2 regions of the Vibrio sp. ED004 genome follow, and region 1 is predicted to be linked to the other one. Evidence: riboswitches for the same ligand, from Rfam matches in the RefSeq annotation. Region 1 holds a riboswitch; the other holds the start of a gene.
The links. Region 1 has a riboswitch for lysine ahead of lysC (lysine-sensitive aspartokinase 3). Riboswitches for the same ligand answer to the same signal wherever they lie in the genome.
Positions count from the first base shown of each region.

Region 2: linked by a shared signal. The riboswitch ahead of ITG10_RS13830 (Na+/H+ antiporter NhaC family protein) and the one ahead of lysC (lysine-sensitive aspartokinase 3) in region 1 are both predicted to bind lysine.

Region 1 is NZ_CP066149.1:2,150,288-2,154,678, reverse strand. It holds partial or broken gene tnpA (IS200/IS605 family transposase) at 1-390, opposite strand, end outside; gene ITG10_RS09815 (alanine--glyoxylate aminotransferase family protein) at 566-1,705, opposite strand; lysine riboswitch at 1,882-2,059, shown strand; gene lysC (lysine-sensitive aspartokinase 3) at 2,168-3,535, shown strand; gene metH (methionine synthase) at 3,650-4,391, opposite strand, start outside.
Region 2 is NZ_CP066149.1:3,070,542-3,074,932, reverse strand. It holds partial or broken gene ltrA (group II intron reverse transcriptase/maturase) at 1-321, opposite strand, end outside; gene ITG10_RS13830 (Na+/H+ antiporter NhaC family protein) at 1,108-2,700, opposite strand; lysine riboswitch at 2,813-2,990, opposite strand; gene ITG10_RS13825 (H-NS family nucleoid-associated regulatory protein) at 3,355-3,765, shown strand; gene ITG10_RS13820 (inosine/guanosine kinase) at 3,981-4,391, opposite strand, start outside.

The DNA of each region.
Region 1 (4,391 bases):
CTTGATGTCTTACATAGCGTCGAATGATTTCTTCATTAACCCCTACGCTATCGACAAAATAGCCCCTTTGCCAAAAGTGGTTACCCCAGAGTTTGTTTCTCCTTAAATATGGAAATTTACTAAAGAGTTTTAAAGCTATTTTGCCTTTCAATACGCCCATCAACTTGGATATCGATAACTTAGGCGGAACTTTTACTACCAAGTGCACGTGGTCAACTTGAACGTTTAATTCAACGACTTCACATCCAAGTTGATTACAGTAAACGTTTATACATCGATAAACTTCTTTACCTACATTGTTTTTCAAAATCCTAAATCGATACTTTGGTGTCCACACTATGTGATATTGACATCTCAAAATACGTGGGAAGCTTGATTATATCTGCTCATGTTATTTGTCCTCTTTGACTTCGCTAAAAATCAAGGGAGCATTTAACATGGGTAGAACTACAGGCAAAGCCAAACTGAATGATAACCACCTACTGAAGTAGGTGGTTTAGGGCTGAAAACAAAAAAAAGCGCACGATCTCTCGTGCGCTTTTTTTTTAATTTCAGTTTATTGCAGCTATTTCAAAACATCTTTTAGCGCTTTTAGGCACAACGCGACATTCTCTTTTCGCGCACCATAGCCCATTAGGCCGATACGCCACGCTTTGCCCGCTAGAGAACCAAGTCCTGCACCAATCTCAAGGTTATACTCTTCTAAAAGCTGAGTTCTGATTTTTGCTTCATCAATCCCTTCAGGGAAATAAAGCGCATTAAGTTGTGGTAAGCGGCTCTCCTCATCAACTACAAACTTCAATCCTAGTGCTTCAACACCTTCTTTCAACTCTTGGTGCATAGCGTGATGGCGAGACCAAGCATTATCTAAGCCTTCATTTTTCAGCAGCACAAGAGACTCATGTAGCGCATAAAGACTGTTTACAGGTGCAGTATGGTGATAGCTACGCTTACCTTCGCCACTCCAATAACCTAATACCAAGCTCTGATCTAAGAACCAACTTTGTACTGGTGATTGACGCGCCTTCATTTTCTCGACAGCACGCTGAGAGAAAGTCACTGGAGACAAACCCGGCACACAAGATAGACATTTCTGGCTTCCCGAATAAACCGCATCAAGCTGCCATTCATCGACCAACAACGGAACACCACCTAACGAAGTTACTGCATCAACAATCGTTAAGGCATCAAACTGACGAGCAATAGCCGAGATAGCTTGAGCATCCGATAGCGCTCCAGTTGATGTCTCGGCATGCACAAACGCGACAGCAACAGCATCGGGGTTTTCTGCCAATGCTTTTTCTACTTTCTCGACAGAAACAGGCTTGCCCCACTCGTCATCGACAAGAATCGCTTCACCACCGCAGCGAACAACATTCTCGCGCATACGTTCACCGAAAACACCGTTACGGCAAACGATCACCTTCTCTCCAGGTTCAATCAAGTTAACAAAACAGGTTTCCATACCTGCACTACCCGGTGCAGAAACGGCAATCGTAAATTCATTTTCCGTTTGGAAAGCGTATTTAAGAAGCTGTTTTAGCTCATCCATCATCGCAATAAACAGTGGATCTAGATGACCGATGGTTGGACGACTCAAAGCTTGCAGTACTTGAGGTGAGATATCAGAAGGACCTGGTCCCATTAACGTTCGGTGTGGTGGATAAAAGCTATCGATAGCAGCAGTGAGTGTTAAATTAGACATGTACATCCCTTACGTTAATGTTGTGAACAATCCACCCTAAAGCAAATTGATTACCTCAGCAATTAGCCATAAGTATTGAGGTCAAACCACTGTCACATAATTGTTAAAATTATTTTTCAATTATCTCAAGTTACGGATTGACATTGTTACCGCAAACACGTTCAATGAAATGGCTATCTAGCAGAAGAGGAGCACTGCCCAGGCAGATGTTTTGTGGAACCGCATTTCCAATACAAAACATTTATGGGGAGCAGTGCCGAGATAATAAAAGGATGCAGGACCTTTATTGTCGGTTGAGCGGGCTGAATCCCTTCAACTGTCGCCATTTCTATATGGTGAAGAGCTTCTGAGGTTACTATTCTAATAATTCCTCTCTTTTTGCTCTAAAACTCTCTTCGAAAAACATCGGACGTTGGATTACCCAACCGTAATTTTATTTTAGGAAGTCGTGGGAGATATATCGTGAGTGCATCTAATGTAGCTGGTTCTTTTAATGTCGCTAAGTTTGGTGGAACAAGTGTCGCCAACTTTGAAGCAATGAGCCGTTGTGCTGCCATTATTGAAAACAACTCAAATACGAAACTGGTCGTAAGTAGCGCGTGTTCTGGCGTGACCAACTTGCTTGTGGAACTCGCAAATGGAATTCAGGACAAAGCTCGCCGCCAAGAATTGATGACGCAGTTAGCTGACATCCACAATGCTATTCTTGACCAACTTGCGGATCCAATCAGCATCGAAAAAGAAGTTCATAACATTCTTGATGACATTGCGAGCGCAGCAGAAGCAGCATCATTTCAAGCAAGTACTAAGCTGACTGATCACCTTGTAGCATGTGGTGAGTTGATGTCGACACACATCCTAGCTCAAATAATTCGCGAGCGCGGAACACCCGCAGTTCGCTTTGATATTCGAGAAGTGATGCGCACCAATGATGATTTCGGAAAAGCAGAACCACAGCTAGAAGATATTGCCACTTTAGCAAAAGATAAACTGATTCCACTGTGCCAACAACAAGTTGTCGTTACTCAAGGTTTTATCGGTGCTGATAGCGAAAGCAACACCACTACATTAGGCCGTGGTGGCAGCGATTACTCAGCAGCACTTATTGCAGAATCTGTACAAGCGATTGGCTTAGAGATCTGGACTGATGTTCCGGGTATCTATACTACCGATCCACGTATTGCACCTAAAGCTTCTCCTATCCCAGAAATCAGCTTCAGTGAAGCATCGGAAATGGCAAACTTCGGCGCGAAGATCTTGCACCCATCAACACTAGTGCCTGCACTACGCCACCAAATCCCTGTTTTTGTTGGTTCATCGAAAGCACCAGAGCTAGGTGGAACTTGGATTCGCCAGCAAGTAGAAAGCTCTCCTCTGTTCAGAGCACTTGCCCTGCGCTGCAACCAAACTATGGTTACGCTGCGCAGTGCTAATATGTTCCATGCTTATGGCTTCTTAGCGAAAGTGTTCGAGATCCTTGCTAAACATAAGATCTCCGTCGATCTGATCACCACATCAGAGATCAGCGTTTCACTTACGCTGGATCAAACAGATACATCAGGTGGTGCTCCTGAATTACCAGAAGCAGCGCGTATTGAGCTTGAAGAACTGTGTTCTGTCGATATTGAGCATGACCTGTGCCTTGTTGCTCTTATTGGTAATAACATGAGTGAAAGCAAAGGCTATGCAAAGCAAGTATTCGGAACTCTAGAAGATTTTAATCTGCGTATGATTTGTTACGGCGCAAGCCCTCATAACCTGTGCTTCCTGCTAAATGAGTCTGTTTCTAAGTTAGCGATTCAGAAACTTCACCAAGAGTTATTTGAGTAGAAAGTCCATTTATCACCGACTGATAGATAACTAAATCACAAATACAAAAAGGGTTGCTAATAAGCAACCCTTTCTCTTTTTACTTTACGAATCAAAGTTCTCTATAGAACCAAACTAATTGATGTTTGGACCTAACCACTTCTCAGCTTCCAACATACCCCAGCCTTTACGATCGGCATAGCTATCCACTTGATCCTGTTGAATCTGTGCAATAGCAAAGTATCGAGCATCTGGGTGTGAAAAATACATACCAGACACAGAAGCACCAGGCCACATCGCATAGCTCGACGTTAAGGACATATCAATCGCTTTCTCAACGTCCATTAACTCCCACAACGTACCTTTCTCGGTATGCTCTGGGCAAGCAGGGTAACCTGGAGCAGGACGAATTCCTTGGTATTTCTCGCGAATCAAATCATCGTTCGATAAGTCTTCATCTGGCGAGTAACCCCAAATATCCTTTCTCACTTCTTTATGCAGGTACTCCGCGAATGCTTCAGCCAATCGATCAGCAACCGCTTGAATCATGATGGCATTGTAATCATCGCCATTCGCTTTATATTCATCTGCGAGTTCACGCTCTCCAATACCGCCAGTTACCGCAAAACCACCAATCCAATCCGCTTTACCGCTTTCTTTTGGAGCTATGTAATCAGACAAACAGTAGTTAAAGCCCTTTGGTTTCTCTGTTTGTTGACGGAGGTTATGCAGAACCTTCAATACCTCAGTACGAGATTCATCGGTATACACTTCAATGTCATCACCGACACTGTTGGCAGGGAACATGGCACACATACCGCGAGCTTCAAGTAGTTTCTCTTTCTCCACACGGTCTAACAGATCGTTAGCGTCTTTG
Region 2 (4,391 bases), 920 kb from region 1:
GAAATTGCTCTTCGAAGATGGGGGTGAGGATATCATTGAGTGCTTGTTGGACAACTCTGTCCCTAACGGTTGGGATCCCAAGCAATCGTACCCCTCCGTCTTCTTTGGGTATCTCTACTCGTTTGACTGGCTGAGGTTTGTATTGCTTGGTTTTGAGTTCAGAGAGAGTTGATCGAGGTTATCACTCAGATTTTCAGCGTAGTCGCTCAGGCTCTGCTCATCTATTCCAGCCGCGCCTTTCGCTTTCTTTACCTTTTTAAACCCTTTATACAGCCTCTCTTTGTTGAGCAGATGACCATATAAACTGTAATAAACTCGCACTTTCTCTCCTTGGGTTGTGTGCTGTGTGGGGACAAGTGTTTCATGTCCAGTGTGGGTGTTATTTCTCTCTGCTATTCAGCCTTCTAGCTCAATGGCAATTTACTGAAGTGTGTCAGAGTTACTCCCCTATACGGTTTCTTAGCTCAGTATCTTGCTTCCACAATCAACCAAACTAGGAATACCCCGATAGCGATTCGGTTTGGGTATCACTGAAAAAAACATCTGTTCATCACAGACTTAAAGTGTACTTCCTCCCTTCGCAGCACTGAGTGCTTTTGGCATTTCAGTGCTCCATCAGACTTGATGCTGATGGTCAGCTAAGTTTTCTCCTCCACACCATTACTGGGCTTCTCGGGCTTAGCCTTACTCACTACTACGGATTCATCTGCCACCTCGCACCAACACAGCTCTTAGCTTTCGCTTCGAGTTTGTGCTTCCAGACTTTGGATGTGGTGTCAGGCTTCCCCAGTTACTGCACTGGCTCCCTGTTAACAATGCCACCCTCAAGCACAGCATAGGTCTGACTGAGTATAGGGCTTCGCGCTATTTCGGACGCTTACCCACCTATACTGCCGAAGCAGGTTTACTTGCGTTGTGTACTGTTAACTTCCTATCGCTTCCTTCAGACCCTGCCGTTAGCCAGCAACGCCCTTGCGATTCGGATTATCTTCCCCTCAGTCGGGGTGATTCAGGTTTCTTTCAACCTAACGGGTTTGCCAGCTTCGCTGGGCAAACAAAAAAGGGAGGCAAACGCCTCCCTGATAGTTTACTGATTAACTTTCAGTTTTAGCTTTTGCACGTCGCCATCTTGCAGCGAGAGAAGTAAGCCAATGCAAAGCATACAGCAACAAACGTTAGAGACGCTGCGCCAAATGCGATGCCAATTGAAGATGTCATACCTAGAGTGATGAAACCAATGCACGATACGAACGCTACAGACAACGCGTATGGAAGCTGAGTCGATACGTGGTCGATATGGTTACAACGAGCACCAGTAGAAGACAGAATCGTCGTATCTGAGATTGGAGAACAGTGGTCACCAAATACTGCACCCGCTAGAACCGCACTTAGCATAGGAAGAATCAGTGCGATATCCGATGCTGCTGCCATATCACCCGCGATTGGTAACATGATGCCGAATGTACCCCAAGATGTACCTGTAGAGAACGCCATAACGCCCGCTAGAAGGAACAACATAACCGGTAGCCAGTGGTAATCAATGCTGCCTGTTACTAGAGATGATAGGTAAGAACCCGTTTTCATGTCTCCGATTACAGAACCGATAGTCCATGCAAACACAAGAATCAGAATCGCGCCAAACATAGAGCTAGCACCGATCCACATTGTTCTTGCGATATCAGCCATAGATAGCTTTTGCTTGAATACAGTCGCTAGTGCCACTAGTAAGCCGATAACACCACCGTAAACAAGAGACTTACCAACATCCGTGTTTTCGAATGCACCTAGAAGGTTAAATGCTTGGCCATCAGCAGCCAGCGCTTGACCACCTGTGTAAAGCATTGCAGCAACTGTCGCTACAATCAGCGATACGATTGGCATAACAAGATCAGAAACTGAACCGTTTTCGCTTTCTTCGATATCTAGCTCTTCGTTTAGATCGTGAGCTTGCTTTTGATCGTTGTCACCTTCAAAACCACGGCCTTGAGATGCTTCGATTTCATGCTCACGCATCTTACCAACATCTAGACCGAACCAAGCCACTGCGAACACCATTAATAGTGCAAACACAGCGTAGAAGTTCATTGGAATAAGACGAACGTAAGCGCCCAGTGCAGAATATTCAGTCACACCGTGTGTTACTAAGATGCCACCAATAATAGTAATGATGTAAGCACCCCAGCTAGAAGCCGGCATGATCACACACATTGGAGCAGCAGTAGAATCGAGAATATAAGCAAGCTTAGCGCGAGATACGTAGAAACGGTCTGTTACAGGGCGAGAGATTGCACCTACCGCTAAGCTGTTGAAGTAATCATCAACAAAGATGAATACACCTAGGAAAGCAGCAAGTAGTTTTGAACCACGTTTGCTTTTAACGCGAGACTGAGCCCACTCAGCGAATGCACGAGTACCACCAGACAGTGTTAATAGTGCAGTTGTCATTCCAAGAATGATTAGGAATGCGATGATGCTCATGTTCCAAGTGTTGATGCCACCATCTTCGATGAAAACACCAGATGCTTTAGTAAACACGTAGCTCGCTGCATTACCTACTGAATAGTCAGCAAGTAAGATAGCACCCATGATGATACCGACACCCAAAGAAACCAATACACGGCGGGTAACAATAGCAAGACTTAAAGCCACAAGGGGCGGAAGCAAAGATAAAGGCGATGTTGCAAAATCTATTAAATTCATGATCTTCAAAAACCAGTTTTTTATTTGGCTAGAGATCTACTGCAGACAAACTTGATACGGCTTATCAAGTTCATGTTGAACTAAGCGAAAGGGAAGTGAACACTTCACCCAACCCTACAGTAGCGCTCCATAGTTTAAAATTAAGACTATGGCAGTGTTGTACCTATTGAGCACAACCCCAGCAAATTGCTTAGATATACAATTTACTTCGGCAATTACACCTTTCATTCCCGTTCATTGGCATCACCCCAACGGAAGTTACTTTTTATAATTGCACCTCTACGTGCGATAACATTATTAACCGTGTAAACCAGAGTTTAACAACAAATTAACCAAGGCATCGCATCAGGTAGCCGCAATTGTACTCATCAAGAGCAACAATGCAACATATCATTCCGAGAAAAATAGCTTTTTGTTAATGAACTAATCAATAGAAGAATAGTCTACACAAGTTAATTACTCCACCTGTCACATATCAGTTTTTAAGATAATCTTAATAATTATTATAAATTCGATAGAAATGTGCCTTTGAAATTTCAACTATTCATCTCATTTTTATATTTAAATATGTAATAGAAGAAATACTATTTGTTTTATTCCTAAGCTCTGTTTATTATTAGGATGATTATTTAGTTTACCTTGATGGAAAATATCATGTCTGAATTAACAAAAACTCTATTAAATATCCGTAGCCTTCGCGCATTCTCACGTGAATTAACTCTTGAGCAACTAGAAGAAGCGCTAGACAAGCTAACTATTGTTGTACAAGAGCGTCAAGAGTCTGAAGCTGAAGAACGTGCAGCTAAAGCAGAACAAGAAGCTAAGCTTTCTGCTATCGCTGAACAAATTGCAAAAGACGGAATTGATGTTGCAGATCTTATTGCAGCTCTTTCTGGCGAAGCAAAATCTAAAACAACTAAAGCTAAACGCGCTCCTCGCCCAGCGAAATACAAATATGTAGACGCAAACGGCGACGAGAAAACTTGGACTGGTCAAGGTCGTACGCCTTCAGCTATCCAAGAACAGCTAGATGCTGGTAAATCTCTAGAAGAGTTTGCTATCTAAGTTAAGCGTTCAGTTTAATGAGTGGGTAATCAATTACACACTTAGCAATAGAATTAATATTTAAGTCGACCAAAGTATTATTTACGGCTTCAATATATTCAGAAACAAAAAAGGCTCCTTTCGGAGCCTTTTTTATATTTTGTTACCCTTTAATGTTCTTTATAAACATAGATGCGCATTTGATAAACTCGTACGCATCGGATAAACAAAGTCTCTTATCTTTCCCAGTACGCTTCTTCTAGGCTATCTTCTCTTTCAGGAAGACCACGAGATAAACGTGGAGAGTGTTGAACTAACACTTCATAGCTAGCACGGTTTGAATATTTACAAACTTGTGAGAAAGAAGAATAGGTCAAAAATGAATGTTGGTGCTTACTTGAGTTTGGCACGTTTTCTTTGTGGTACTTATTCGCAGCCATATCATGTAATAAAGCCGATAAAGCAGCATCACCTGCACCATTCGTATTTTTGATTTTTTCTGGGCCACCCATGTATGGCGCAATATGCGAATACACTTTAGTTGGGTTTTCACATAACTCTTTATGTGCAGGACGGCTAAATTCAAAACGGTTAAATTCAGCAATTGAACCTGGAAGTAGAGGCAGTGATGTTTCACGCTTCGCTGC